One region of the Bradyrhizobium sp. th-b2 genome, then DNA from elsewhere that is predicted to be linked to it. Evidence: predicted binding sites of a transcription regulator. Region 1 holds the regulator's gene; each other region holds the start of a gene.

What was found. The regulator LexA, encoded in region 1, represses DNA repair genes until DNA is damaged. The targets are predictions, from matches to a motif close to TGTTCNNNNTGTGTTCNG.
Region 2: ruvC (crossover junction endodeoxyribonuclease RuvC) is a predicted target of LexA. The motif match lies at 4,254-4,271, and genes of this name have one in related genera.
Region 3: K359_RS51520 (type IA DNA topoisomerase) is a predicted target of LexA. The motif match lies at 3,168-3,185, and genes of this name have one in related genera.
Region 4: K359_RS53020 (DUF3072 domain-containing protein) is a predicted target of LexA. The motif match lies at 1,686-1,703, and genes of this name have one in related genera.

The regions. Positions count from the first base shown of each region.
Region 1 covers NZ_AUGA01000015.1:103,920-111,546, forward strand. Annotated here, with positions in the region: gene K359_RS0119275 (ComEC/Rec2 family competence protein) at 1-1,302, shown strand, start outside; gene K359_RS0119280 (hypothetical protein) at 1,299-1,526, opposite strand; gene K359_RS0119285 (hypothetical protein) at 1,689-2,117, opposite strand; gene lexA (transcriptional repressor LexA) at 2,461-3,165, opposite strand; gene glp (gephyrin-like molybdotransferase Glp) at 3,399-4,610, opposite strand; gene K359_RS0119300 (HAD family phosphatase) at 4,636-5,262, opposite strand; gene K359_RS0119315 (helix-turn-helix domain-containing protein) at 6,338-6,787, opposite strand; gene K359_RS0119320 (mercuric transporter MerT family protein) at 6,836-7,222, shown strand; gene K359_RS0119325 (cation transporter) at 7,237-7,521, shown strand; gene K359_RS64455 (GDCCVxC domain-containing (seleno)protein) at 7,526-7,627, shown strand, end outside.
Region 2 covers NZ_AUGA01000001.1:131,747-139,373, reverse strand. Annotated here, with positions in the region: gene K359_RS0100645 (methyl-accepting chemotaxis protein) at 1-1,109, opposite strand, end outside; gene K359_RS0100640 (methyl-accepting chemotaxis protein) at 1,347-3,116, opposite strand; gene K359_RS0100630 (YebC/PmpR family DNA-binding transcriptional regulator) at 3,339-4,085, shown strand; gene ruvC (crossover junction endodeoxyribonuclease RuvC) at 4,297-4,824, shown strand; gene ruvA (Holliday junction branch migration protein RuvA) at 5,126-5,743, shown strand; gene ruvB (Holliday junction branch migration DNA helicase RuvB) at 5,740-6,789, shown strand; gene K359_RS0100605 (metallophosphoesterase) at 6,978-7,627, shown strand, end outside.
Region 3 covers NZ_AUGA01000004.1:431,184-438,810, forward strand. Annotated here, with positions in the region: gene K359_RS0109365 (tripartite tricarboxylate transporter substrate binding protein) at 1-240, shown strand, start outside; tRNA gene K359_RS0109370 (tRNA-Ile) at 347-422, shown strand; gene K359_RS61145 (DUF5710 domain-containing protein) at 707-1,087, opposite strand; gene K359_RS51520 (type IA DNA topoisomerase) at 1,102-3,135, opposite strand; gene K359_RS0109380 (AAA family ATPase) at 3,454-4,455, shown strand; gene K359_RS61150 (hypothetical protein) at 4,459-5,001, shown strand; gene K359_RS0109395 (efflux RND transporter permease subunit) at 5,061-7,627, opposite strand, start outside.
Region 4 covers NZ_AUGA01000022.1:72,416-80,042, reverse strand. Annotated here, with positions in the region: partial or broken gene K359_RS53025 (ATP-dependent helicase) at 1-532, opposite strand, end outside; gene K359_RS0125490 (hypothetical protein) at 645-902, shown strand; gene K359_RS0125485 (hypothetical protein) at 1,076-1,330, opposite strand; gene K359_RS53020 (DUF3072 domain-containing protein) at 1,449-1,649, opposite strand; gene K359_RS53015 (hypothetical protein) at 1,765-2,133, shown strand; gene K359_RS0125470 (hypothetical protein) at 2,163-2,381, shown strand; gene K359_RS53010 (PAS domain-containing sensor histidine kinase) at 2,414-4,402, opposite strand; gene K359_RS0125460 (HAMP domain-containing protein) at 4,687-7,627, shown strand, end outside.

The DNA.
Region 1 (7,627 bases):
CTCACGGCGGCACATCCGATCAAGAAATGGGCGGCCGCGGCCGCGCTCGTCGCCGCGGCGTTCTATCTTCTGCTGTCGGGAGCCGAGGTCGCGACGCAGCGATCGTTCCTCATGACGGCGGTGGTGCTGATCGCGGTGATGGTCGACCGCCGCGCGATCACCTTTCGCACCCTGGCGGTGGCGGCGCTGATCGTGCTCGTGATCGCGCCGGAGGCGCTGGTGCATCCGAGCTTCCAGATGTCGTTTGCCGCAACGCTCGGGCTGGTGGCGCTGGTGCAGATCGGGCTGCCGAACCTGTTGGCCTCGCCCGACCATTCGGCGACCGCGCGGGTCGCGCTGTGGGGAGGGCGCGAGCTCACGATGCTGATGCTGGCCTCGCTGGTGGCGGGGCTGGCGACGACCCCCTACGCCGCGTTCCATTTCCATCGCGTGACGCCTTACGGGCTGCTCGCCAACCTCGCGGCGATGCCGGTGGTGTCGGCGATCGTGATGCCGGCGGGCCTGCTCGGCCTCCTCGCCATGCCGTTCGGCTTTGATGGCGTGTTCTGGGCGATCATGGGCTTTGGCATCGACTGGATGATTTTGGTGACGCAATGGGTCGCCGCGCTGCCTGGCGCGGTGGGGCGGATGGCGGCGTTCGGCATCGGGCCGCTGATCGTCGCAAGCGCGGGCATCATCCTGCTCGGACTGCTGCGCACGCCGCTGCGCTGGTCCGGCGCGGTGCTGCTGGTAGTGGCCACAGTCTGGGCGGTGAGGGTGCCGCTGCCTGACGTCCTGATTTCCGCCGACGGCCGGAACGTCGCGGTACGCGGCGGCGACGGGCGGCTGCATCTGATGCATAGCGCGAAGGATGCCTTCCTGGTCAAGGAATGGCTGGCGGCGGATGCCGATGCGCGGACCGCCGCCGATGCGTCGCTCGGCGAGGGCGTCTCCTGCGATCCGGGCGGCTGCGCGACCCAGGGTCCGGGCGGTGCCTTCGTCGCACTGGCGATGCGGCCGGAGGCGCTGGCCGACGATTGCGAGCGGGCGGCGCTGATCGTCACCGCGCGGCCGGCGCCGCAGGGCTGCGCGGCCTCGGTGATCGATGCCGAGCGGCTGCGGCGCCACGGTGCGCTGGTGCTACGGCGAAACAGGGACGGCTACGCCATCGATGCGGTGAAGCCCGGCGGGATCGACCGGCCGTGGTCGCCGGCGGTTCCCGGTGACGGCGAGAGCGAGACGGTCCTCCGTACACCCGCCGCCGCGCCGCGGCCCGCAGTCGATGCGACACCGGCCGAGACCGACCTGCAGGGGGATGATTAGCCGTTGCCGGGCGAGGTGCCGGTCGGCAGCTCGAACAGGCCGAGATGGTACTCGTCGGAATCGGGGCCGGCGTCGGGCTTCTTGACGAGGGTGAAGACGGCCTCGGGAAACTGCTCCCAGACCTTGAGATCATCGGCCGTCACTGTCAGCCAGCCGAACCGGAACAAGTAGCGGCCCGGCTCGGTGACGCGTCCAGCCTTTTGCCATGTGACCTTGTCGACCACTGCGCAGGTTTCCGTGAGTGCACGTCTTCCGTACGCGATGATGCGCCAAGGCGCTCGCCGATGCAAATCTCCTCATGCGCCCCGGAAGCGGAAATCCGGGGTCGCTCGAAATCGCTTAAGGTCATCCGCCGCCGAATGGCTCATTCCGCGGCGACGATGCGCTCAACCCAAAAACAGCGACGCGAATGCGGAGGGGCGCCGCTCCACAACCTTCGGCTTGTGCTCGACCTGCGGATGCAGTGCCGGCAACTGCAGCACGCTGACGCGCTGTCCCTCGACGAGCTGGGTTACCAGAACATGGCTGCCGTCGGGGAATTCGACCGCATCATGATGGCGATCGGGCACGTCGGGCTCGACTTCGTTGAACACGCCGACGCGGAAATTCATCGTCTTGGTCCAGATCCAGCGGCTGTCGTAGCGAACGTTCTCGGCGAAAGCGAGCTCGGTGCCCGGCAGCATGCAGACCGCGACAGTGGGATCGTTCTCCGAAGCAAAGCCGCGGGTCGACGTGCCGCGGAAAGTCGTGGTGATCAGCGTCTCTCCGACAATGGCGGGGCGCGATGCCACGGCGTGCAGACTATAGTCACACATCGGATGGCTCCTCTTTTCGAGGTAGCGACCCGTGCCTCTCCCTGAGGCGCAGGCCTCTACCAGAGTGGACGATAGCAAACGAGTGTCTGCTCGTTTCTGGGCGATTGTACGACTGGCCGTCGAACGCCTCAATCACAAACGCGCTACACTGCGCGAGAGGTATCGGGGCGCATCCAAGCTGGTCCGCACGCTGCGCTATCTTCCAAGGAACGATCCGATCTGTTGCTCGTTCCTGGATCGGGACGACTTTTTCTTCAAATCGTCATCCCGCTCCATATGTCTGTTCGAGCATGGTCTTTTCGGAAAACCGCTTCGCACTTTTCCGGATCATGCTCCGCCGCCGTCAGTATTTGCGATACAGCCCGATCAGCTTGCCCTGGATGCGGACCCGGTTCGGCGGCAGGATGCGCACTTCATAGGCAGTGTTGGCCGGCTCGAGCGCGATCGATGCACCGCGGCGGCGGAAGCGCTTCAGGGTGGCTTCCTCCTCGTCGATCAGCGCCACCACGATGTCGCCGGTGTTGGCGACGTCGTTGCGCTGGATCAGCGCCATATCGCCGTCGAGGATGCCGGCGTCGACCATCGAGTCGCCGCGTACCTCAAGCGCATAATGCTCGCCGGAGCCGAGCATGTCGGGCGGCACGCTGATGGTGTGGCTGCGGGTCTGCAGCGCCTCGATCGGCGTACCGGCCGCGATCCGGCCCATCACCGGGACGGCGACCGGACGGTTGCCGTCGTCCTCGGCGATCGGCGGCGTGCTGCTGCGCTTGCCGAGGGTGCCCTCGATGACGCTTGGCGTGAAGCCACGGCGGCCGTTGCCGCCGCCGGCCGACAGCTCGGGCAGCTTGATGACCTCGATGGCGCGGGCGCGGTTGGGCAGGCGGCGGATGAAGCCGCGCTCCTCCAGCGCAGTGATCAGGCGGTGGATACCGGACTTCGAGCGCAGGTCGAGCGCATCCTTCATCTCGTCGAAGGAGGGCGGCACGCCGGCCTCTTTCAGACGTTCATTGATGAAACGCAGAAGTTCGTACTGTTTGCGCGTGAGCATCTCGAGTATTCCCCCGGTTGGTAGCGTCGTTCGATTCCGAGACTCTTCAGTTGGGGCCTTCAGACGGGGCCTGATCTCGGGAGCGCAATGCTCCCTGGCGGCTTCCCGATTGTAGACACCAGCACTCGAAACAAATCATGAACGGACACTATATGTTCGATATGTGTTCCGCAACCACTTAATTTCCGGTGAACGCATCAGGACGGCGCGCAATCGGCTAGCCCGCGAAAACCTCACTCAGGCAGCATCAGGATCTCGCATTCACTGCCCTTGGCGGCGGCGGGGGCGAACGGCGGACGCACCAGAAGTGCCCGTGCCGCAGCGAGATTCCCGAGCAGCGAAGAATCCTGCTGCATCACCGGAGTCGCGATCGGCGCGCCGTCCTCGCGCTCCTCGAGACGCGCGCGCAGATAGTCCTCGCGCTGGTCGTTGGCGGCGAGGTCGCGGCCGAGCAGGGCGGTCGTGCGGACATGATGGATCGTGTTCCGGCCGCTCAAAGCCCGAATCAACGGCACCAGAAACAGGAAGGCGCAGACATAGGACGATACCGGATTGCCGGGCAGGCCGATCACCCGCATGGCCCCGAGCCGGCCGTGCATCATCGGCTTGCCGGGCCGCATCGCGATCCGCCAGAACGCCATCGCGACGCCCTCGGCCTCCAGCGACTGCTTGACCAGATCGTGGTCGCCGACCGAGGCGCCGCCGGTGGTGATCAGGATGTCGGCGCCGGTCTCGCGCGCCCGGCGGATGCCGGCGGTGGTCGCTGCCACCGTGTCGGCGGCAACCCCGAGATCGACGGTCTCGGCGCCTTCGGCGCGCGCCAGTGCCCGCAGCGCATAGCCGTTGGAATAGACGATCTGGCCAGGGCCGGGCCTTGAGCCCGGCATCACCAGCTCGTCGCCGGTGGCGAGCACCGCGACCTTCGGGCGGCGGCGCACCGCGAGTTCCGGATAGTTCATGGCGGCCGCCAGCGAAAGCGCGCGGTCGGAGAGGCGGCTGCCACGGTTCAGCAGCAGGTCGCCCTCACGGAAGTCGACGCCGGCCGGGCGGATGTGCCGTCCTGGGCTCGCAGCCTCCGTGATCGAGATGTGGTCGCCGTCGAGCCGGGTGTCTTCCTGGATGATGACGGCGTCGGCGCCATGGGGGATGACGCCGCCGGTGAAGATCCGCACCGCTTCGCCGGCACTGAGCGTCCGCTCGAACGGCCGGCCGGCGGCGACTTCGCCGATCACCTTGAGACGGGCCTCGAGATGAGCCGCATCGGCGGCGCGCACCGCGTAGCCGTCCATGGCCGACATCGGCTCCGGCGGCTGGGTGCGGCGCGCCGCGAGGTCGTGCGCCAGCGTGCGGTGGTAGGCGGCATCGAGCGCGACCATCTCCTCCGGCAGCGGTTCGGCGCCGGCAAGAACGGCGGACAGGGCATCGGCAACCGGCATCAGGGCCACGCGCAAAACTCCTCAAGGCAAATGGTCAAATACCAAGTGCGGTCAGCGCCCTTGCCACGTCATCCGTCGATGTCACGTGGATGGCTTGAAGGCCGCGCGCCCGCGCACCTTCGATATTGGCAGCCAGATCGTCGAAGAACAGGATCCGCGACGCCGGCACGCCGATCGCTTCTATCACATGATCGTAGGCCGCGGCGTCGGGTTTCCGAAGGCCGATGTTCGAGGACAGGAACACGGTCCGGAAGTGGCTGAGCAACTCGGCATAGGCGACCGAGAAATGCGCGACATGGGCCGGGTTGGTGTTGGAGAAGGCGTAGAGCGGCATTCGCCTGGCTGCGGCCGCGAGCAAGGGGGCGATGCCTGGCATCTCGCCGGTGAAGATCGAATTCCAGCCCTCGAGGAATTGCGCGTCGGTGAGCTCGACGCCGAGTGACCGGCGCAGGCTGGTAAAGAACGTCGCGTCGTCGATCCGGCCGATCTCGTGATGCTTGTAACTGTCGTCGACGACGAAACGGCCGGCGAGGTCGGCCGGCGCGCAACCGGCATGCTGTGCCCAGTGCGTCATCGCCTTGTCGAGGCTGATATCGAGCACGACGCGGCCGATATCGAACAGCAGCACGTCGACGGAAGTGGGAGAGAGTTGCGAGGTCATTGCGTGAAACCATGTACGAAAATTGCGGGCAGGCGGCAATCTCCCCGATTTGTGCGGCAGGCATGCGACTTCCCTGTCGTCCCGGCGAAGGCCGGGACCCATACGCCGCAGCAATTGTAGTGAACGGGACTCGTCGTTCCAGCGACGCTCAACAATATTCTTTTGTGGTTATGGGTCCCGGCTTTCGCCGGGACGACGGTGAATGTGTGGCACGGTCTGTGGGGCATGCGCCCGCATTCTCGCGACATGATTTGTCCGAGCCTTGCTTCTCGTTCCGCCCTCTCCTTGAAGAGGGCGCAGGGAAAGCCGGGTGCCGATCGCACCCATGGGCCCCGAGCAAAGGTAGAAAGCTCGGGGGTAGGACCACAGGTGTAACCGGAGCAATCCGGCTTTCCCTGCGCGATGGCTTACGGATTATTTCGTGCTCTCCCCGGCGAGACTGGGCTTTTTTGTCACCGCCTTCGCAAAACGCTTTCGCGCTTTGCTTGGGGACACCGGCCGCTAGGGCGTCAGGACCACACGACTTCCCCGTCCGCTTCGCGTGCTCTCGTCAGTCACACGCTCGGCGTCCACCGCATCTCACCGCAACACCCGTGACGATGCGCAGCGCCCCTCGATCGGGTGAGACGGGGAGATTCATACACTGAGTTGGGCGTGCCGATAAACAGAAAGATTTTTGCGCGAGGGGCTTGCGCCGTCGGGCAACTCAGTGGCAGGGCGGCACCGGCTTTGGCGCATCAAGGCACCCTCGGAGCCAGCCTCTCACATCCTCGAAAGCGCCAGGCCGAAATAGGCGATCAGCGCGCCGGTGCTGAGAATGATGACGACGAGCGCTTGCTCGGAGCGTGCCTGCAAGGTTTTCCGGGTCACGGTGATGACGGTCCATCTTCGAAAATCATTCTGTTCAACTAACGTGGGTTCGTGTCCGTTCCGGCTCCCTCCGAGGAACTTTCGGCTTGTCCTGGAAGCACTGATGCAGTCCGTGAAGACCCCTCGCAATTGGGCTGCCGTGGGACCCCAGGTCGCCTACCGCACCTCGACCACCGTCCTCCTTCACGAGCGTCCAACCGGTGCGTCAGACATCGGATATTTGGCTAGTCGGCCGGCCGGCATCCAGAATATCAAGCACCGGACAGTCGGGGGTGGCGCCGTCGGAGCATTGCGCAACCGTTTCCGCCAGGATGGATTCAAGCTTGACGAGGTCAGAGAGTTTTTTACGAACGTTCGCCAGATGTGCGCTCGCGATCTTGTGCACGTCGGCGCACGGAGCGCGTCCTGGCCCTCCCAGAGCCAGCAAGGCGCGAATCTCCTCAAGTGTGAACCCGAGGTCGCGGGATCGCCGGATGAAGACCAATGTCCGTCTTTCGGCCGGTCCGTAGACCCGTCGACCGCTCGCCGTTCGGAACCGCGCGGGCAGCATTTTGATCCGCTCATAATAGCGGATGGTCTCGATGTTCACGCCGCTGAGCTCGGATAGCTCGCCGATCGAGATGTTTCCGACTCCCGAAGACGTGATGGCGCGCATGAAATAGCCCTTGATCCTGTAGTCACTACAGGATGCATGGTTTAGCGCATGATGAGCAATCAGGCGGATCACATTGCCGGCAATCGGCAGCGACAAAGGCTAATCGCGGCGGGCGGCCTGCTTGGCGCGCTTGCGGCGTCGTCTTGCTGCATCCTGCCACTTGCGCTGTTTGGCCTCGGGGTCAGCGGGGCCTGGATCGGGAACTTCACCCGGCTGGCCGCCTATCAGCCGTACTTCATCGCCGCCACGCTCGTGTGCCTCGGGCACGGCTATTGGCTGGTCTGCCGATCCTCAACGCGCGCCTGCGCCGATGGCGAGGCCTGCGCGCGCCCGCTGCCGAACCGCATCGTCAAAACCAGCCTCATCCTCGCAACGATCCTTGTCGTCGCCGCGCTCGGCCTCGACTTCATCGCACCTCTCTTTCTTGACTCATGACTGGAGAATTTCCCATGAACAAGCTTGTCGCCGTCGCGGCTTTTGCCGTCGGCATCATCGCTTCGCCGGCAGTGATGGCCGCAGACAAGACGATTGTCCTGGCCGTGAACAATATGGATTGCGCGGCCTGCCCATCCATCGTCAAGGGAAGCCTTGAAGCCGTTCCCGGCGTTGCCAAGGTTGCGGTGTCCTACAAGGACAAGACCGCAACGGTTGTTTATGATGATGCGAAAGCCGATGTGAACCAACTCACAACGGCGACCACCAAGGCAGGTTATCCGTCCGCACCCAAGGGCTGATCCGATGCTTCTTGAATCAACGATCACCTGTCCGCACTGCGCCGTTGCGAAAACGGAGATCATGCCGACCGACGCCTGTCAGTTCTTCTATGAATGCACCGGCTGC
Region 2 (7,627 bases), on a different contig from region 1:
GGGTCCTGGATCGCGGGCAGCACGCGATCGGTGAAGCTGACATAGTTGGTTAGATATTGCTTCGGATTGCTGCCTGCGATCTCGCGGTAATTCTCGTCCATCAACTGCGCGAGCGTGATCTCGCCGCGCGTGACCGCGTTCTCGAACAGCTCGGAAATCTGCTTCGCGGTGTCGATCACGACGCGGATCAGCGGCGCGTCACTGGTCTCCACGCCGCTGTCGGCGATGGTCACGATCAGGCTCTCGGACAGCTCGAGCAGCTTCGCGACGCGGCCGTCGGCGTGCTTGAGATCGCGCGACGAGAGATCGACGCCCTTGGCAAGCTCGTTCAGCTCCGCGATCACGGTGTCGCAATGACCGAGATTGGAGGTCGCGGCGCGCGCGACGTTGTCGATCTCGGCACCAACAGATGAAAAGCCTTCCTGCACCCGCATGATGATGCCGGAGATCTGCTGGGCGCCTTCGCCGGCGCTCTTGGCGCGCAGCGAGGCGTCGCTGCTCTCGCCGATCAGGCTGCCGATCTGGCCGTCGAGATCGCGCACCGTGTCGGAGATCTGATGCGTCGCCTGGCGCGTCGCCTCCGCAAGGCTCTTCACCTCGCTCGCGACCACGGCAAAGCCGCGGCCGGCGGTGCCGGCGCGCGCCGCCTCGATCGTGGCATTGAGCGCGAGCAGGTTGGTCTGTTTGGCGATCGCCTCGATCGAACCGGAAACCTTGGCGACCTGGCTCAGCGCGGAGCCGACAGCGGCAAGCCGCGCCTCAATCCGCGCGACCGCGGCGACGAGTTCGGAGATGTGGCTGACCGCAGTGTCCACCGCATGGCGCGACTCCGCGATCTGGCCGACCGCGGCGGACGCGGTCGATTGCACCGCCTGCGATGCGTTGGCGATGTCGTGATTGGCCGAGACCATCGTCTCGGCGGTCGCCTGCAAATGATGGAACCGCTCCGACTGGTTGGTGACGCGGTTGGCGACCTCCTGGACGTTGCCGGCGATGTCGGCGAGTTCCACTCCGAGGCCGCCGATGCGGTCGGCAAGCTGGTCAACGAGCCGTTCGGCCAGCGTCCGGTTCGATGAGGTGTCCAGAACTGCAAGCTGCGCGGCCGACATATCAGCGCTTCCTCCATCACAGCGGTCGGTTGAGCCGCCGCAGCATTCCCCATTTCAATCTAAAGCGTGATTCGCGCCGCCGGTCTTGCCTGAGCGTGCACTCCGTAGCCCGGATGCAGCCAACGGGTCTGCGCCAAGCGCGGCCCGATGACAGGTTCCCCGAAATCCGGGTTTCCCGCCCGTGGGCACGCTCGTCCCGGATTACGCTTCGCTCCATCCGGGCACCAAAAATTCCAATCAAAGCTTGTAGGCGGTGCGGAAGCCGCCCCAGTGCCGGCCGCGGACGCGGATCGGCACGTCGATCTCGCGCATCATCACGGTGGTGCCGTTACCCATGTCGCGCGGATAGCTCTGGACCAGATAGGCGCGCTGGTTCTGCGCGGCGGCGAGGCCCGCGGGATCGTTGAAGATGCGGCGATTGCGGCAATTGGCGGTGTTGTAGGCGACATCGCCCGGCCGCTGCGGATGCGAGTAGATCTTGTTGTGGACCGGCAGATAGCCGTTCCGATCGACCGTCGCGCAGAACGCCAGCCGCTTGTCCTTGGCGAGGAACGCCTCGAGCAGAGCGGGCAGCGCGCGATCCGCCCAATCCAGCATCCTTGTGCGGTATTGCACCGGATTGGTGCCGGATATTTCGACATAGTCGGTGTCGAACATGTCGTCGATCGTGATTGCGCCGCTCGCAAGGCCGCTCTCGAAGACCTTGGTCAGCGCCGTGCCTGCTTCCATCGCGCGGGTGATCAGCTCGGCGTTTTCCTCGTGGATCGCCCACATCCGGTCTTCGATCAGCTCGCGCAGCGCGGAGCTCGCAGCCTCGAAACGCGCCTGCGCGCCGGCCTTGGTGCGGTCGCCGATCCTGATCCGGCACGCACCGACATCCTGCAAGGTCGCACTCAGGGTCTCATGGGCCGGCAGCTTCTCGGCATCGGGCCCGCCGATCAGGATGCCGTCCATCGCGATTTCGTAGACCGGCGCGGTGATGATTCCGCGGGCGGTCGTGATCTCGATCTTGAGGCTGCAGGGCAGGCGCTCGTTCTTGCGCGGGTCGCTGCGCTCGTTCTGGCGGAGCAGCACCGCGCAGCGTGCCTTCAGCTTCTGGGCAAAGGCGGTCACGGCCTTCCCGGCCTTCGCAACATTGTCGCCATATGCGGCGGCTTCGCGTGTCGCGGAGTCGATCTCGCCGGCGCTGGTGCCGACCGAGACGATGAAGCTGGAGGCGGAGGCCGCGTTCTGGCCCATCTCGCCGGTAATCGCATTCTGCTCGGCGACCGCGCCGTTGACGTTCTCGAACACCGGGCGGATTGCCTCGATCGCCCGCGAGATGCGGTGCACGGCGTCCGCCGATCCGGTGGCATCCTTCTGCAGCGCCTCGATCTTCCGCGTGATCTCTTCGGTGGCGCTCTGGGTCTGCACCGCCAGCGCCTTGACCTCCGTGGCAACCACCGCAAAGCCCTTGCCGGCGGCGCCGGCGCGCGCCGCCTCGATGGTCGAGTTGAGCGCCAAAAGCGTGGTCTGCCGCGCGATCTGCGCGATCAGGTTGACGACGTTGCCGATCGCGGCCGAGGATTCGCGCAAGCGATCGACATTGGCGGTGGCCTCGCGCGCTGCGGCTGCGGCATCGTCGGCGAGTTGGCTCGCGCTGCGCACCTGCTGGCCGATGCCCTCGGCGGAATGGGTGAATCGGCCGGCGGCTTCCGAGAATGTCGTCGCGGTGTTCTGCGCGTCGCTGCTGCGGCCGCTCAGCGCGTCGGTGCGGGCGCGGATGGTCGCAAGCTTGGCTGCCGTCGCCTCGGCGCCGTCGGCGACCGAGCCTGCGGCGCGCTCGAGCTGGCGGATCATCGCGCCGAGCTCGAGTTCCAGCAGCTCCAGGATCTCCTTGGCCGAGTCCTTGGCCGAATCAGTCTCGGTCGCGGAGGCTTCAGGCGCAGCCGCCGCAGTTGGAACCTTCGGCGCGACGGCGGGCGCAGCCGGCTCCGGCACTTGCTTTCGAAACAAACCGAACGCCATGTGGGCTCTGTGGGGGCTGTTGGAAGTTGCCTTGGAGTTGCGGCGGGACGGGGCGATCCTCGCATCCGGGCGTGAAGTCATGGTTAACAAGTGCCTCATATTCCGGCTTGCGGTAGTATTCCGGGGCCGGACCGCCCCCGCCGATCTTTGATTTTGACCGCCAGGGGCCTATAAGGCCGCGTTTTCCACCCGTCAGACCCTACGCTTTCGAAGAGACGTCGCATGGCCGGCCATTCCCAATTCAAGAACATCATGCACCGCAAGGGCCGGCAGGATGCCCAGAAGTCGAAGCTTTTCGGCAAGTTGGCCCGCGAAATCACCGTGGCGGCCAAGCTCGGCACCCCGGACCCTGCGATGAACCCGCGCCTGCGTGCCGCCGTGGTCGCGGCCCGCGCCGAGAACATGCCCAAGGACAATATCGATCGTGCGATCAAGAAGGCCGCGGGCAATGAGGGCGAGAACTATGACGAGATCCGTTACGAGGGCTATGGCCCCGGCGGCGTCGCCGTCATCGTCGAGGCGCTGACCGATAACCGCAACCGCGCCGCCTCCGACATCCGCTCCTTCTTCACCAAGTCGGGCGGCAATCTCGGCGAAACCGGCTCGGTCGCCTTCATGTTCGACCGCACCGGCATCATCGAATACGACGCCAAGGTCGCCTCCGACGACGCCATGCTGGACGCCGCGATCGAGGCCGGAGCCGACGACGTGGTTTCCAGCGAATCTGGTCACGAGGTCTACGCCTCGCAGGACACCTTCCGCGAAGTCGCAAAGGCGCTGGAGGCGAAGTTCGGCGAGCCGCGCAAGGCGGCGCTGACCTGGAAGCCGCAAAACACCGTCGCGGTCGACGACGAGACCGGCGAAAAGCTGCTGAAGCTGATGGACCTGCTCAACGAGCACGACGACGTGCAGAACGTGTTCGCCAATTTCGAGGTGTCCGACGCGCTGATCGCGAAGATGGGTGGGTAAGGGCTCGTTCGTCGCTCAAAACTCCACTGTCATCGCCCGGCTCGACCGGGCGATCCAGGATTCCAGAGACCTGCGTTTGAACCGAGAAGCCGCGGCGTACTGGATCCCCGCTTTCGCGGGGATGACAAGCGAGGCCGACTACAACGGCCGCGGCAGGGGATGAACCTCCGTTTGTGTTTCGTTCTCCCGGCGCAGGCGGTATCACTACCCCATGACATCGCAGCCGATTCGCTCTCCCGTCCGCATCATCGGTATCGATCCGGGTCTCCGCCGCACCGGCTGGGGGGTGATCGAGACCGAAGGCAACCGTCTGGTCTATATCGCCTGCGGCTCGGTCGAACCGCCGGACAATCTGCCGCTGGCGAGCCGGCTGCTCGCGATCCATGAGGGGCTTGCCGCAGTGCTAGGCGACTACAAGCCGGCGGAGGCGGCGGTCGAGGCGACCTTTGTCAACAAGGACGGCGTCGCCACGCTGAAGCTCGGTCAGGCCCGCGGGGTCGCCATGCTGGCGCCCGCAATGTTTGGTATCTCGGTCGCCGAATACGCGCCGAACCAGGTCAAGAAGACCGTGGTCGGCGCCGGGCATGCCGAGAAGAACCAGATCCAGGTGATGCTGAAGATACTGCTGCCGAAGGCCGAGCCGCCATCCGCCGACGCCGCCGACGCGCTGGCGGTCGCGATCACCCACGCCCATCACCGCCAGAGCACCGCGCTGCGGCTCAGGGTGGCAAGCCTATGATCACGCAATGTGAGGATGGCGCGCTGATCGGGCTCCCTCCCCCCTTGCGGGGGAGGGTTGGGGAGAGGGGTAAGCCCCGGGCGACGGCCCATGAGATGCAGCGAAGATGCGCCAACCAAGTTCGTGAGACGATCATTCGACATGTGAGTGTTGCCTTTGCTCTGCGTCAGCCAACCGAGCAAGCGGCATCCCTCTCCCTAACCCTCCCCCGCAAGGGGGGAGGGAACCCTTCCGCCGGTGCCTCCCTCACGGATTTGGAAAAACTCGAACACCGCGCGGCCGTTGAGTCCGGGTGGTCCTCATGATCGGCAAGCTCAAGGGCCTGATCGACTCCTATGGCGAGGATTACGTGATCCTCGACGTCGGCGGCGTCGGCTATCAGGTGCATTGCGCCAGCCGCACGTTGCAGGCGCTGCCGTCGCCGGGCGCAGCGGCCGTGCTCTCGATCGAGACCTATGTCCGCGAGGATCAAATAAAGCTGTTCGGCTTCCGCTCAGATCTCGAGCGCGAATGGTTTCGCCTGTTGCAGACCGTGCAGGGCGTCGGCGCCAAGGTCGCGCTCGCGGTGCTCGGCACGCTGCCACCGACCGATCTCGCCAACGCGATCGCGCTGCGCGACAAGGCGGCGGTGGCGCGCACGCCGGGGGTCGGGCCGAAGGTCGCCGAGCGTATCGTCAGCGAATTGAAGGACAAGGCGCCGGGCTTCGCCGATGTCGATCCCGCGGTGGTGCAGCTGTCGGGCGCGATCGACAACAACCGCGCGCCGCGTCCGGTGACGGACGCGATCTCCGCGCTGGTCAATCTCGGCTACGGCCAGCCGCAGGCCGCCGCCGCCATCGCCGCCGCCTCGCGCAGCGCCGGTGAGCAGGCCGAGACCGCGCAGCTGATCCGGCTGGGGCTTAAGGAATTGTCGAAGTGAACACGCCGTCGCGCATGGTCTCGCCCGAACGCCGCTCCGATGATGTCGGCGACAGTGCGATGCGTCCGCAGTCGCTGACGGAATTCGTCGGCCAGGCCCAGGCGCGCAAGAATCTCTCGATCTTCATCGAGGCCGCGAAGAAGCGCGGCGAGGCGCTCGATCATGTGCTGTTCGTCGGTCCCCCCGGCCTCGGCAAGACCACGCTGGCGCAGATCGTCGCGCGCGAGCTCGGCGTCGGCTTCCGCGCCACCTCGGGTCCGGTGATTGCGAAGGCCGGCGATCTCGCGGCACTGCTGACCAATCTGGAAGAGCGCGACGTGCTGTTCATCGATGAGATCCATCGCCTGAGTCCGGCGGTGGAAGAAGTGCTCTATCCCGCGATGGAGGATTTCCAGCTCGACCTGATCATCGGCGAAGGTCCGGCGGCGCGCTCGGTGAAGATCGAGCTGTCGAAATTCACTTTGGTCGGCGCGACGACGCGCGCGGGGCTGCTCACCAATCCGCTGCGCGACCGCTTCGGCATTCCGATCCGGCTCAATTTCTACACCGAGGACGAGCTGGAGAAGATCGTCACCCGCGGCGCCCGCGTGCTCAACATCGGCATGAGCCCTGACGGCGCCAACGAGATCGCGCGCCGCGCCCGCGGCACGCCGCGCATCGCCGGCCGCCTGCTGCGCCGGGTGCGCGACTTTGCCTCCGCGGCGGACGCCGACGCCATCGATCGCGGCATCGCCGACCGCGCGCTGAGTGCGCTCGAGGTCGACAGTGCCGGGCTCGACGCGATGGACCGGCGCTATCTGACCACCATCGCCCTGAACTATGGCGGCGGACCGGTTGGCGTCGAGACCATGGCAGCGGCACTGTCGGAGCCGCGCGATGCGATCGAGGACATCATCGAGCCCTATCTGATCCAGTGCGGTTATTTGCAGCGCACCCCGCGCGGAAGGCTGCTGACCTCGCACGCCTTCCGTCATCTCGGCCTCGCCGAGCCGAACCGCGATCCCTCGCAGTTCGGCCTGTTCGGCAACAATGGCGACGAGGACTGAGCTGCTCCCGAAGTCGTGAAAAGACGTGTTGATGCAGTGCATCGTGCTGCCGGTAACCTTGCCCGCTAACCGTTGCGAGGTCTCTGCAGGCCGTCTGCACAAACGCGGCCCAATTCCGCTCCAATCAAAGGGCTTATGATTGGTCGGAGCGTTTCCAGGAAGCGTCAGGCATCACCGATCCAACGTCCATGATTTCACGTCGTCATTTGCTTCGCGGGTTCGGCGGATTGACCGCCGTCACCGCCTCGACCGCGGCCTACGGCCTGAGCGAGCCGGTCGCCCGGCTCACGCTCACGCGTTACGATCTGTCGCCGCGGCAATGGCCGGCGGACTTTCCGCTCAAGATTGCCGTGCTCGCCGACATCCACGCCTGCGATCCCTGGATGTCGCTCGATCGTATCGAGACAATCGTCGAGCGCACCAATGCGCTCAACGCCGACATCATCGTGCTGCTCGGCGACTATGTCGCGGGGCTGCGCCACGTCACCCGCTTCATTCCGGCCTCCGAATGGGCTGCGGTGCTGAAGGGCCTGAAGGCGCCGCTCGGCGTGCATGCCGTGCTCGGCAATCACGACTATTGGGAGGACAAGGCGGTACAGCGTTTGGGGCAGGGCACGCCGGTCGCGCGCCGTGCGCTGGAGCGGGCGGGCATCCCGGTCTACGAGAACGATGCGGTGCGGCTCGTCAAGGACGGCCGTGCGTTCTGGCTCGCCGGCCTCGGCGACCAGCTCGCCTATTTGCCGGCGCGGCACTATCGCCAGGTCACCCGCATCGGCGTCGACGATCTCAACGCGACGCTTGCAAAGGTCACCGACGACGCGCCGGTGATCCTGCTCGC
Region 3 (7,627 bases), on a different contig from region 1:
GGCTTCGAGTCGGTCGGCTTCTACGGCATCTCCGCGCCGAAGGGCACGCCGCCGGAAATCGTCAACATCCTCAACAAGGCGGTCGGCGAAGCCTTGAAGGACCCCAAGCTGGTGGCGCGCCTCGCCGAGGTCGGCGGCATCCCGAAGCCGATGACCCCGGCCGAATTCGGCAAACTGGTGGCCGACGAGACCGAGAAATGGCGCAAGGTCGTGGAGTTCGCCGGCGTCTCGGTCGACTGACGCGGACGGTCAGGGAGCGCGAGGTGCGGCATTGCCGAAACCCCGCGCACCCTGTAAACGGAGCCCGCACCGTTGCCGGCCGCGCCTTGCGGCCCGCAAGGCGGCGGGGCCTGTAGCTCAATGGTTAGAGCCGGCCGCTCATAACGGTCTGGTTGCAGGTTCGAGTCCTGCCGGGCCCACCAATGAGATCAAGTACTTGGCGAAAGTGTTGTTTTTGCTGCGGACTGTTTCGCGGACCGGTTGCTCTATTTCGCTTGTCACTGGAGGCAGCATGCACCGATCACCGCTCTCGCCTTTGGACGGCGGCGCTTGCAGAGCGATGGAGGGTCTCAAAAATGCGAAGCCTGACACCACTGCCCACCACAGATTGCACCTGATTCAGCCCGACAATCTATTGCCCGGCGACGTGTTGCTACACAGGCCGCGCAATCCTGATTCCGTTCAGAAAGAATTTCCTTAGAATCACCTAAAGCAGCCAACCCCGTTCGCCGAATGCAGAAAGATCAACTCCAGGCGGAGCGTACCATCCCTCCGATCCATAACGGGCACCGAGCTTCACAGCGACTTCCTTGTTGCCATAAGGAATCCGCAGCGGCGTCCTGATTGAGTTTGCTGGCGCGGAAGCCACCGAAGCGGCGTCGGTCTCAATTTTTTGTTTTCGAGACGCCTTGCGCCGCGCAGCCTGAGGTGCAACCGATCCTACCGGCCTGTTGGAGGTTTTGCATTTCAGCTTTCGGCGTTTTTTGTCTCGATTCGCATCAATCCACGCGGACATCGCGGCCGAGTTGGTCCGGGCATCATCGGGGATGATGAGACCTTTCCCCTGCGCCAGCTTCTTGGCGTACAACAATTGTGCAGGACTTACCGGTTTGGAGTCGAGCTTACGGCCGTTTCGCCGTCGGACTTTTTAGGCGCGTGTTCGCTAAGGAATTTGCGGCAGATCGATATCGACGCCTTGTAGCCGGGTGGTGGCTTGATGCCTTTTTGCCGGACGAGGCTGTCAGCAAAGCGTTTCATCGCAGGCGTCGGTGGATACGTTGCTGTGCCATTGTCCCCTGCACTGCCAAGCAAGGAAGGTCCCACCGCGGTAGCCCCCTCCTTCAGCTTGCTGATAATGCGCTCGGCGACATCGCATACGGCGTCAATCGCGCCGACCATCTCCTGTTTGCCTACAACGACGTCGTCGAGCAGGCATTCAAGTTGCGCCGTCACACCAGGATCGACTAGCGCCGGTTCGGCTTGTTTGAGAACGCCGAACAACGACAAGCCGGTCTCGGTCGGCACAATGTTCTTTCCCTGGGCAATCAGGAAACCTTGCTTCTTAAGCCCGCCGATGATCTCGGCTCGGGTCGCAGGCGTGCCAATACCCTTGGCTTCCTTCAAGCGATCCCGCAGAACCTCGTCATCGACAAAACGCCAGGCATTCTGCATCGCCTCGATCAGAGTGCCTTCGTTGTAACGTGGCGGCGGCCGGGTCTCCTTGTTCTCAATTTTTGGATCTTGCAGTTGCGCGGTCTCGCCGTTGCACAGCGGCGGCAGCAATTGGGCCTCATCGCCCTTTTCGTCGGCGGGTTGCCACTCCGGGAATGCGGCACGCCAACCGAGATCAATGGGCTGGCGACCGGCTGCGCGGAATTCAAAGCCGTGCACATCGAGCGTTGCGGTTGTCTGCCGGTAACGGAAGTCGGGCATCAGGGCGGCCAGGTATGCCCTTGCGATAACGTCAAAGAGTTTCTTTTCGTCAGACGACAGACGGGGCCAGACCTCCGGCAGCTTGTCGATGGCGTTGACATTGGGAATGACGGCATGATGGCTCGCACCCTCCAGCCCCTTGTCATAGAACGTGCCGCTCGCGCCTCTACGAATCACCGGCGGCTCGGGTACAGGGATCGCGCTGAACGATTGGCCCGCCCGTAGTCCGGCTACGATTCGCGGCACGTCCGACATCAAGTTTTGCGGCAGATAGCGAACCTCTGCACGAGGATAGGTGATGATCTTCTTGCCTTGGCCGTCATACAGCTCCTGCGCCACTTCGAGCGTTTTGCTGGCTGACCAGCCGAAGCGCGAGCCGCAGAGTTTCTGCAACGACGGCAAATCATGCAGCTTGGGTGGCACTTGCCGCTTATCCTCGACGCGCACGGTAAGCGCGCCCTCGAAGCCTTCAGCCGCTTTGACTACGTCCTGGGCTATCTTGCGCTTAACAATTCGGTCCTGCGGCGCGTGCCGCATCTGGAATTGCCCACCCGCCACTTTCGCGGTGGCGACAATCTCAAAATAGGCCAGCGGCACGAAGTTTCGGATTTCCAATTCACGCTTGCATACAATGGCTAATGTCGGCGTCTTTACACGACCAACTCCAATCACTCTTCGCGCGCCTTGTCCAAGGATGACGGTTGCGGTGCGAGTGAGCGACAGGTTGTAAATCTGATCGGCCTGTCGGCGCGCAACCGCGGCGGCGTATAGGCGAGAGTATTCGGTATTGGGTTTTGCGCGACCGAATGCGTCGCGGATGGTCTGCGAATCCTGCGCGGTGAACAGCACTCGCATCACCTGGCCGCGATAATCGTAATGCTCAAGAATTTCCTGACCGATCAGCTGACCCTCGCGGTCGCAATCGGTTGCAAGCCAAACGCGCTTGGCAGTGCGCAACGCCTCGCGAATGGCCTTGAGCTTGGCCGCTTTGTTACCGCCCTCTGCCGGGCAGGTACCGTAAAGACCTTCAGGCCGTAAAAGTATCGGCGACCATCGCTTCCAGGCCGGAACAACATCCTCCGGTTCGAGGAGATCGAACAAATGGCCCTCAGCTGGAAGAACATCACCGTAGCGAGAACCAATTGCGGCGCGGACGTCTTTGGCCTGGCTGGTTTTCTCCGTGATGACGATCTGATCTGCCATGACGGCCTAATTGGGAGGGTGCATTTAACGCCTGGAACATACCATGAACACACAGAAGCGCAAGCTACAATTAATCCAACTCCTGATAGTGCCCTGCTTGGAGGTTATTTACGGCGCGTGTCGGCGGACGGCATCCAGGGGGACTGCTTGCGCTCGTTCTTCACAACCGAACGCGAAGACAACGGCGATGAAGCGGTCCAGCATCGCCGTCCGTATAACGCCCTTAACCGCAGGTCATACACAACGGAGGATGACGCATCAAAAAAGCGTTCGCGGATGGGCGCGGCTGTAGTACGATTCGTGTAGAGAGGATCTATCGTGTCGAGCGCCAAGCAGATTCTAGCTATGTTGAGAAGCCGAGCTGAGGGTGATGAAGATGGGTTCTTTTCCATCGCGCTTCAGATCGCAGCTTCAGAAGCTCGGCAAGGCCGGCGCGACACCGCACAAGAGATGCGAACTGAAATCGACAAAGCGCGCTCGCGCAATTCGCGGGGGGCGTCGGTCGCGATTCCGTTTGCAAGTCCGCGTGGCAGTCTAGAGGGGCTGCTTGAAATGCGCGACCCACGTTACAAGCTGAAGGATGTTGTTTTAGGCGACCGCCTGCTGGGCCGCTTTAGCGATGTTTTACGTCAGCAGCGCAAACGTGACTGGTTGCGCGAACATGGCAAAACTCCTAATCGGCGCGTCCTGTTTGTGGGGCCACCCGGCTCAGGGAAGACGATGTCTGCCGAGGCTTTGGCGGGTGAGCTTCACCTTCCGCTGTTCATTATCCGCCTTGAAGGGATGATAACGCGTTATATGGGTGAGACGGCCGCGAAGCTGCGCTTTATTTTTGATGAGACTGCCAAGCGCCGCGGTGTTTACCTGTTCGACGAGTTTGATGCGGTCGGCGGTCAACGAACGGCCACGAATGACGTAGCCGAAATGCGACGCGTTCTGAATTCTTTCCTTCAGTTTATGGAGGAAGGTAACTCGACCGATAGCGTTATCATTTGCTCGACCAATCATCCGTCACTCCTCGACCGGGCCTTGTTGCGCCGTTACGACCAAGTTCTGGAGTTTGACGCGCCGACCTCAGCACAGATCAAAACGCTCATCACGGCCAACGTCATTCCGATGAAAGTGGTCCGTCCGGCGTGGAAACACATCATTCATGCGGCTGAGGGCTTAAGCCAATCAGAAATTGTCAGAGCGGCAGACGATGCTGTGAAGACGGCGATATTGGATGAGCGAAAGCAGCTCACCACGGAAGACCTTGTTGACCGTCTCCAAGAGCGTCACGCCATGCGAACGGCCTTTATGGACACAGAAGGTTCGTAATGTATGCCGTCGCGTTTCAACCTACCCCACATTGACATAATCGCATTTGCGACTTCGCAAGGCTATGTCGGCGAGCAAGGAGGCGGTTCAGGTGCTGTTCGTGAACGTGCCGCGCATGGTCAACGTGTTCAAAATGAACTGCGTGTTGCACTCGCGGCAGCTGACGCCGTCAAACCGACGGATACGCGCCTAGAGCCGCCCACCGGCACATTCGTCGAAGTTGAATCGAAGCGCGGCACGCCGCCTGACGTGCTCGACATGAAAACGCAAGATATACGCACCGGCGCGGTCAAAACGACCGAAGCAAATGACCGCGTGATCGCGCTGTATATTCCTGATCATGCACGTCCGGTTCTTGAAGAAATTCTCAACGACTATCTAAGCGGGCCGCTGAGCAAAGTAGGAAACAATCCTCCGAACAAAAAGAAGGTGGAGTCTATCGAGGCTATTCGCACAGCGCAATTCCGGAGGAAGGGCGTCGATTCGGGCCGGGCTCCATACCTCGCGATCGGCGGACATCGAAGCGAGTGCTACCGCCTGCGTTGAGCCGATGGCGAGCGCAGCGAACAGCAAGGCTGCCACGCAGAAAAGAACGAAGCGTGTCATCACAAGCTTTCCTTGCTCGCCGCTTCTCTCCGGAAGAGAGCGTACAGCGCTGGTAGAACCAGAAGGGTGAGTATCGTCGACGAAATGATGCCGCCAATCACTACGGTTGCCAGCGGCCGCTGAACTTCTGCGCCGGCGCCCGTCGCAATAGCCATCGGCACGAAGCCGAGCGACGCGACGAGCGCGGTCATGAGGACGGGTCTCAACCGCGCGGCGGCGCCATGCTCTACCGCCTCGAGCAGCGATCTGCCTTCGGAGCGGAGACGATCAATGAACGCGATGATCACAAGGCCGTTGAGTACAGCCACCCCTGACAAGGCGATGAATCCGACGCCGGCGCTAATCGACAGTGGGATTCCACGCAGCAACAGCGCGGCGATACCGCCGGTCAAGGCGAGCGGTACGCCGCTGAACACGAGCAGCGCATCTGCCACCGATCCCATGCTCATGAACAGCAGCAGGAAAACAAGCAGAAGCGCAATGGGTACGACGATCGTCAGCCGCTTGGTCGCGGAGACGAGCTGTTCGAACTGTCCTCCCCATACGATCCAGTAGCCGGACGGCAGCTTGACCTTCTCGGTAACCGCCTGCTGCGACTCCGAAACGAACGCCCCCAGATCGCGGTCGCGAACGTTCGCCGTCACGACAATCCTTCGCTTTCCGTTTTCCCGGCTGATCTGGTTCGGCCCCGGAGCTGCATCGATTGTGGCCACCGATGAAAGCGGCACGTACCGCATTTGACCGGCGGCAGGACTCATCAAGGACGTTCGAATTGCGCCTTGGAGTGCGTCTTCCACGGGAGGGAGTGGAATCGGTATCGCCCGGATGGCCTCGAGATTGCCACGCAGGTGTTCGGGCAGACGCACCATGATGTTGAAGCGGCGGTCTCCCTCGAACAGCTTCCCGACGCTTTTTCCTCCGATGGCGATCTCCACGAGGTTTTGGACGTCGCCGACGCTGAGCCCGTAGCGCGACAGCGCCTGCCGGTCGAGCTTGACGGTCAGCACCGGCAGTCCGCCGCTCTGCTCGGTCTTCACGTCGGTGGCGCCGGGAATGTTCTGGACCGCGGCCTGCACCTGGCGGGCCGACTGCAGCAGGGTCTCCAGATCGTCTCCAAAGATCTTGATGCCGACGTCGCTTCTCACGCCCGAGATCAGCTCGTTGAACCGCATCTGGATCGGCTGCGAAAACTCGTAGTTGCTGCCGGGTATCTCCTGTGCGGCGCGCTCGATCTCGTCGACCAATTTGGACTTCGGCTTGGACGGATCAGGCCACTCCGCGCGCGGCTTCAGCATCACAAAACCATCCGATGTCGAAGGGGGCATCGGGTCGGTCGCGACCTCGGCGGTGCCGGTGCGCGTGAAGAAGGTTTCCACTTCCGGTATCTGCTTCACGCGGCGCTCGAGCGCTGCCTGCATGTCCAGCGACTGCGTCAGGCTCGTTCCGGGAATCCGGGTAGCGGTGATGGCGAGGTCGCCCTCGTCGAGGCTTGGAATGAATTCGAATCCCATCCGCGTCGCCGCAGCCCCGCTCGCGATAACGATGACAACGGCAACGAGCGCAACCGTCCGGCGGAACCGGATTGCCCCGGCCAGCAGCGGCAGGTAGATCCGCTTTGCTATGCGCATGAAGGCGTTTTCATGCTCAGAGACCTTTCCGGTCACCACCAGGGCGACTGCTGCCGGGACAAACGTGACCGAAAGCAACGCCGCTCCCGCAAGCGCCATCAACACGGTCAGCGCCATGGGCGTGAACATCTTGCCCTCCACGCCGGTCAGCGTCAGGACCGGCAGGTAGACGACCGCGATGATCATGGTGCCGAACAGACTGGGTTTGATGACTTCGTGCGAGCCTTCCCTGATCGCCGTCAACCTCTCCGGGAGGGACAGCAGTCGTCCGCGCCTGTGCTGTTCCTCGGCGAGAAGCCGCAGGCAGTTCTCCACGATGATGACCGCTCCATCAATGATGATGCCGAAGTCAATGGCGCCGAGACTCATCAGATTCGCGCTGATTTTCGCCTCGACCATGCCGGTGATCGTCATCAGCATCGCGAGCGGGATGACACACGCGGTGACGATCGCAGCGCGGAGATTGCCCAGGATCAGGAAGAGTACGACGACGACCAGAGTCGCCCCTTCGATGAGATTTTTCTCGACGGTTGCGACCGTCGCCTCGACGAGCTTGGTCCGGTCGTAGACTGTCCGCGCAATGATCCCCTCGGGAAGCAGTTTCGACACTTCGGCCAGTTTCGCCGCGACGCGCTGCGCGACGGTCTGGCTGTTTTCCCCGGCCAGAAGCAGCGTCGTGCCGAGCACCGTTTCCTCGCCGTCGACCGTAGCCGCACCCGTGCGGAGGTTGGGGCCTTCCTTCACTTCCGCGACGTCTCGGATGCGGACGGGAATGCCTCCGCGGGAGCCGATCACGATGTCGCGGATCTCCTCCTTGTTGGCGACCTGACCCGGCGTGCGGACGAGATACTGCTCGCCGTTCCGCTCGATGTAACCGGCACCGACGTTGGCGTTGTTTTCCGCCAGCGCTCTCATCACATCCCTGAAGCCGAGCTTAT
Region 4 (7,627 bases), on a different contig from region 1:
GATCGGCATCTCTGCGTTCAAGCAGCGCGAATAGATCGCAAGGCAGGTACCCTTGGTGGGAAACCGGCCTTCGGTGCGGGAGAAACCGAGGTCGTGGCGGACCAGGTTCATCAAATCGGCGGAGTCCTCACGATCATGGATCGTGAAGGCCGGCTCGAGGGCGATGCGTTCGGCGAATTCCCGCAGCAGCCGCGCGCCGATGCCGTGGAACGTGCCGGCCCAGCTTAGCGCATCGGTCATGATGGAGGCGCGATCGCCGAGCACGCGCCGAGCGATGCGCTCGACGCGGGCCGGCCATCTCTGAGGCGGCGCGCCGCGAAAAGGTCATCAGCAGGATGCGGCGGGGATCGGCGCCCGCGACGATCAGATGCGCGACGCGATGGGCGAGCGTGTTGGTCTTGCCGGAGCCCGCGCCCGCGATCACCAGCAGCGGGGCGCCGACGATGCAATCCTTGCCGACCCCGTGCTCGACCGCACGGCGCTGCTCGGAATTGAGCGCATCGAGATAGGCTGTGTTGGCAAGTTCAGGCACGAATCACCCCCACAAAACGCTAACAGACATTGCGATTCAGTGGAGCCGATGCACCGGGGCGGATGCAGAGAAATTAGATTGACATTAACGCGGCGCGGCGCACAACCGCGCCATGGGTGACGTATCCAAATCCGACACGCCGCTGAAGGCGACGTTCAAGGTGCGGCTGAACGGCGAGACGGTGACGCTTGCGACCGTCGGTCAGGCCTACCGCTTCATCAGCAATCTCAGCGCCGTCGAATGGATGGAATTCCGCTCGCTGCATGACGAGGCTTTGGTTGCGCTGGAGAGGGCGGCCGGGAACGCCATGCTGACGGTGCAAGCAACCAACGCGTTGCGGACGCTGTTCGTCCGCGCAAAATTGCTTTGAAAGAAAATGGGCCGCCTTGGCCTTCCTTTGGCCTTCCGAGGCGGCCCTAGATTAGCGGCCGTAGCGCAATCCGCATCCGGCCGTCGCGTGTACCGCCGTTACCTTGTTTGCGGCCATAACGAACAGCGACTTACGAGACCACCGCCGATTCGGCTGTAGCCGCCGCACCACAATCAGGGGCCGACGTCGTCGACGAGGCGGTCATACACCAGGGCGGACCGCAGGTTCATGGTCGCGATCTTCAGATAGCCCGGTTCGCGCATGGCGTTGTTGAACATCATGATCGCCGTCTTCCAGTAACCCCGCTCGCGCTGATCGATATTCAGCGTCGACAAATAGTCCGCGGCGTCGCCGACGGTCGCGAGCGTTCGCCCGTTTTTCAGCGCGATCGGGAACGCTAGTGGCGATCGCTTCTCCAGCTCCAGCACGTAAGGCTCCCCCAAGCAAAGCAGCGATAAAGACAAAGCAGCAACGACAGAAACAGAACTAGCTGCGCCGCTATATCAAAGCCTTAAGGGGGTGTCCGGCCCGGTCGGGATGGGCAGCTCAGAAAGAGTCCGCCAGCGCGATCTCGGCCCTGAGGGCATCGATGCGCCGTTCGGCTTCCTCGGACGTCAGGTCGCGCGCGTACTGGTTCGGCTGATACGCCTCCTCGGCAAGGTTCCTCAGCCGCAGCGCCTGGGCACGGGTCATCAGCCCGCCAAGGCGCTCCGCAACCCCGCCAAACCTTACCGCTGCCATGCTCATTGCCTACCTCGTTTGCTGGATCGTGACTTGACAGTATGTTCTATTTTTGTTCTAACAAGCCATGGACAACTAGATCAATGAAATTCGTCGGAGGATCAGCACCTTGCGGGCTGAAATGACCCTGATCGAGGCGTCGATCCGGGATCAGATCAACCGCGACCTCGATTGCAGCGAGGCGTCATGCCGGCTGATGGCGATGCGGGCCGAAGTGGCTGAGCTCATTGGTCGATGGAAAGCCTCCGGCGGCGGCGACCGCCTCCCGACAGTGCGGGAGCGGCTGAGCCGAAGCTTTGCGGACCGCCCTGTTGCGACCAGTCAAGCCGACCCCCGTCAACTCGAAGAAGGGCACGCCCAAGCCGGCCCACAGCAACGCGAAGGTTTGATCGACCTGCCCGAGCTGGAGGGCGCGCCTCAGACCGGCTTGAGCCCAAATCTGGTTTCGAGGCGGGAACCGGAGCCACGGATGGGCATTTTCTTGTGGTGAGAGCCAATTCCATAGCATCGTCCAGCGCCATGATCGCCGATCCGACCGCGCCACCGCGGGCATCGATGAATGACGATCGCAGCCCGTTGCTGACGCTGATTTCCTGTATCAGCTGCATCAGGACGATGCGGCTTGAGAGCAGCCACCCGGGCACCGAGGGCAGGGATATTCTCCAGTACCGCTGCGAGCAGTGCAGCCGCATCGAGCGGGTGCAATTGGTGCGGCGAAGCTGGCCGGCAGAACGCTAGCCCTTGGTTTTTTGAGCTATTGGATTTTCGAACTAGGAGTGCGCTTTTGCCTTTGGTCTGAGCGCAACGTCCCGCGCGGCGGAATCGAACTCCTCCACAGCGCCTGCGGACGGGTTGCCCATGACGCCGCCCGAGCCTTGTCCGGTCAGTTTCGAGAGTTCGCGGCTGAGATCATGGATGCGGTACGGCTTGCGCAGGACGGGAAAGTCGGACCTCACGTCGCGTGCACTCTTGTTGTAACCGGTCGTCAGCAGGATCGGCAGCTCGGGCTTCCTGTCCCGGATCGCGCGCGCCAGCTTCAGCCCATCCATCCTGCCGGGCATCACGATGTCGCTGAACACCACATCGACCCCGTTGGCGTCGATTTCCGATAGGGCAGCTTCTGCGTTCGACGCCCAGCGCACGGTGTAGCCGAGCTGTTCGAGGAGGCCCGTGCTCGCATCGGCGACAGCGGGATTGTCCTCGATCAGCAGGACGATTGCGGAGCCGCGCACGCTGTGGTCCGCGGTCGTACGCTTTGCGGCAGCGGTCCCGCGGGGCAGGTAGATGCTGACCGTCGTGCCCTTGCCGAGCGTGCTTGCGATCTCGACCCGGCCGTCGGCCTGGTGCGCAAAACCGTGGACCTGGGACAGTCCGAGGCCGGTCCCTTTGCCGACCGGCTTGGTGGTGAAGAACGGGTCGAAGACCTTGCTCAGCACGTCCCCGGGAATGCCTTCGCCGGTATCGGCCACGCTGACGGCGACCTCGACGGTCTCGGGTACGTTGCGGGCCGAAACGGTCAGCGTACCGCCATTAGCCATCGCGTCCCGTGCATTGACCACAAGGTTGATCAGCGCGGTCTCAAACTCGTTCGGGTCGACGAACACCGTCCAGAGATCCGCCTGGATCTCCATGTTCAGCTTGATCGCGCCGCCGAGCGCGCTGCTCAGGACCTCGCGCACCGCGGCGATCCTGTCGGCGACGTCGACGGTCTGCGGATTGACGCTCTGACGGCGCGCGAAGGTGAGCAGCTGGCTGGTCAGGGAGGCGGCACGCTCGGAGGCGGTGTCGATCGCGCTGAGCGCGAGCTGGCCGCGCTCGCTCGTCACCTCGCGCTTGATCCGGTGCAGATTGCCCGAAATGATCATCAGCAGGTTGTTGAAATCGTGCGCGACGCCGCCGGTCAATTGACCGAGCGCATCCATCTTCTGCGACTCCGCCAGCTGGCGCTGCACCAGTTCGAGCTTCTGTTGCGCCTCACGCCGCTCGGAAATGTCCCGTGTGATCTTGGCAAAGCCGACCAGGCTGCCGTCGCTGTCGCGGATCGGATCGATCACGACGCTGGCCCAGAAGAACGAGCCGTCCTTGCGGACCCGCCAGCCATCCTCCTCGTAGTGCCCGGTGTCTTCCGCGATCTTGAGCGCGCGGGCCGGCTTGCCCGCCGCCTGGTCGGCCGGCGTATAGAACCGCGAGAAGCTCTTGCCGATGATCTCGTCTGGCGAATAGCCCTTGATGCGCTCGCCGCCGGCGTTCCAGTTGGCGACGATGCCGGCCGGCGTCAGCATGTACAGGGCGTAGTCGGTGACGTTGCTCACCAGCAGGCGGAACTGGCTTTCGCTGGCATCGAGATCCGCGCGCGCTTGCTGCCGCTCGGTGATGTCGCGGGTGACCATGGCGTAGCCGACCAGCTTGCGCTTCTCGTAAATCGGGTCGATGACGACAGAGGCGTGGAATTGCGATCCGTCCTTGCGAACGCACCAGCCCTCCGCCGCGGCATGCTTTTCCGTCCGCGCCATCTGCAGGGCCTTGGCGGGAAGGCCGCATGCGCGATCCTCAGCGGGATAGAGGACCGAGAAGTGCTTGCCGAGGATGGCTTTGGCCGAATAGCCCGTGATGCGCGCGGCGCCCTTATTCCAGTTGGTCACCCGTCCATCGGGAGCGAGCATGCAGATCGCGTAGTCGATCACGCCTCCGGCTAACAGCCGAACGTCGCGCTCGCTGTCGAAAATGCCGCGCTTGAGTCGATCCGATTTCTTAACCATCACAAATCCTGCCATCGGCCGGAACGTTTCGGAGAGGCGAATGTTCCAATGCGATCACATGCGACCGTGAGGACCAGGCAATACGAACGGCTTACGCCGCTTTGCGAAGAAGTTCCAATCCGCGTTGGAACTTTAGGTTCCATTAGCGATTAAGCTACTCGCTTTGCGTCACAAATGGCGGTTTTGGCGTTTTCCCGCTTGAATTGAACACGGGCAGTCATTCTTATGGTCACACTGGCTTTTCCGAGTCTCTCGACAGGGGGCCAGCGCGTAGGGGAAATTCCATGACCGATCTCGGTTCGCCGCCTCGTCCCCGTGCCGATACCCGCCGCGCCCAATCATCCAACGGAAGCCTCGATTCCTCGCACGACCTGCTGCAATCCCTGCAGGCGATGCGCGGCGGCGACTTCTCGGTTCGGATGCGTGGCGACTATCTCGGGATCGACGGCAAGATCGCCGACGCCTTCAACGAAATCGCCGCGGCGAACGAGCGCATGGCGCAGCAATTGGCGCGCGTCGGACAGGTCGTGGGCCGCGAGGGGCAGACCCGCCAGCGCGTCAATTTCGGCCTCGCCAGCGGCGCCTGGGCCGATATGGAAAGCTCGGTCAATACGCTGATCGACGATCTCTTGTGGCCGACCCGCGAGGTCACGCGGGCGGTCGCCGCGGTGGCGCAGGGCGACCTGCTGCAGACCGTGCAGCTCGACGTCGAGGGCAGGCCGCTGCGCGGCGAATTCCTGCAGTCGGCGAACATCGTCAACACGATGATCAAGCAACTCTCGGTATTCACCTCGGAGGTCACGCGCGTGGCCCGCGAAGTCGGCACCGAGGGCAAGCTCGGCGGCCAGGCCCAGGTGCCGGAAGTGACCGGCGTCTGGAAGGACCTGACCGAGAGCGTCAACTCGATGGCCAACAATTTGACCGGCCAGGTCCGCAACATCGCCGAGGTGACGATCGCGGTCGCCAATGGCGACCTGTCCAAGAAGATCACGGTCGACGTCCGCGGCGAGATCCTGCAGCTGAAGGAAGCCATCAACACGATGGTCGATCAGCTCCGCTCGTTTGCCTCGGAAGTGACGCGCGTGGCGCGCGAGGTCGGCACCGACGGCAAGCTCGGCGGCCAGGCCATCGTGCCCGGCGTCGCCGGCACCTGGAAGGATTTGACCGACTCGGTGAACGCGATGTGCGGCAACCTGACCGCCCAGGTCCGCAACATCGCCAACGTGACCACGGCGGTGGCGCGCGGCGACCTGTCACGCAAGATCACGGTCGACGTCAGCGGCGAGATCCTCGAGCTGAAGGACACCATCAACACGATGGTGGACCAGCTCAACTCGTTCGCCTCGGAAGTGACGCGCGTGGCGCGCGAGGTCGGCACCGAAGGCAAGCTCGGCGGCCAGGCGCAGGTGCCCGGCGTCGCCGGCACCTGGAAGGACCTGACCGACAACGTCAACTTCATGGCGTCGAACCTGACCGCGCAGGTCCGCAACATCGCCGACGTCGCGACCGCGATCGCCGGCGGCGACCTGTCGAAGAAGATCACGGTGAACGTGTCGGGCGAGATCCTTCAGCTGAAGGAAACCCTCAACACGATGGTCGACCAGCTCAACGCCTTCGCGTCGGAAGTGACGCGCGTGGCGCGCGAGGTCGGTACCGAAGGCAAGCTCGGCGGCCAGGCCAACGTGCTCGGCGTCGCCGGCACCTGGAAGGACCTGACCGACAACGTCAACTTCATGGCGTCGAACTTGACCGCGCAGGTACGCAACATCGCCGGCGTCACCACCGCGGTCGCCAATGGCGACCTGTCGAAGAAGATCACGGTGGACGTGCGCGGCGAAATCCTCGAGCTGAAGGACACCATCAACACGATGGTGGACCAGCTCAACGCCTTCGCCGGCGAAGTGACGCGCGTGGCGCGCGAGGTCGGCACCGAAGGCAAGCTCGGCGGCCAGGCCGAGGTGCGCGGCGTTGCTGGCACCTGGAAGGATCTGACCGACAGTGTCAACTCGATGGCCTCGAACCTGACCGCGCAGGTCCGCAACATCGCGGAGGTTGCGACCGCGGTCGCGAAGGGCGACCTGTCTAAGAAGATCACGGTGAACGTGTCGGGCGAAATCCTTCAGCTGAAGGAAACGCTCAACACCATGGTCGACCAGCTCAACGCCTTCGCCGGCGAAGTGACGCGCGTGGCGCGCGAGGTCGGCACTGACGGCAAGCTCGGCGGCCAGGCCGAAGTGCCCGGCGTCGCCGGCACCTGGAAGGATCTGACCGACAGCGTCAACTCGATGGCCGGTAACCTCACGGCACAGGTCCGCAACATCGCCGAGGTCGCGACCGCGATCGCCGGCGGCGACCTGTCGCGCAAGATCACGGTCGACGTGCGCGGCGAGATTCTTCAGCTGAAGGAAACGCTGAACACGATGGTCGACCAGCTCAACCGCTTCGCGGGCGAGGTGACGCGCGTGGCGCGCGAGGTCGGCACCGACGGCAGCCTTGGCGGCCAGGCCAACGTGCCCGGCGTCGCCGGTACCTGGAAGGATCTGACCGACAGCGTCAACTCGATGGCCGGCAATCTCACGGCGCAAGTCCGCAACATCGCGGAAGTGACGACCGCCGTGGCGCGCGGCGACCTGTCACGCAAGATCACGGTCGACGTGAAGGGCGAAATCCTCGAGCTGAAGAACACCATCAACACGATGGTCGACCAGCTCAACGCCTTCGCCGGCGAAGTGACGCGCGTGGCGCGCGAAGTCGGCACCGAGGGCAAGCTCGGCGGCCAGGCTGAAGTGCCCGGCGTCGCCGGCACCTGGAAGGACCTGACCGACAACGTCAACTTCATGGCGTCGAACCTGACCGCGCAGGTCCGCAACATCGCCGAGGTCGCGACCGCGATTGCCGGCGGCGACCTGTCGAAGAAGATCACGGTGGACGTGCGCGGCGAGATCCTGCTGCTCAAGGACACCCTGAACACGATGGTCGAGCAGCTGCGCTCCTTCGCCGCCGAAGTGACGCGCGTGGCGCGCGAGGTCGGCACCGAGGGACGGCTGGGCGGCCAGGCCGTGGTGCCCGGCGTCGGCGGCACCTGGAAGGACCTCACCGACAACGTCAACCTGCTGGCCGCGAACCTGACCACGCAGGTCCGCAACATCGCCGAGGTGACCACCGCTGTGGCGCGCGGCGACCTGTCGCGCAAGATCACGGTCGACGTGAAGGGCGAGATCCTCG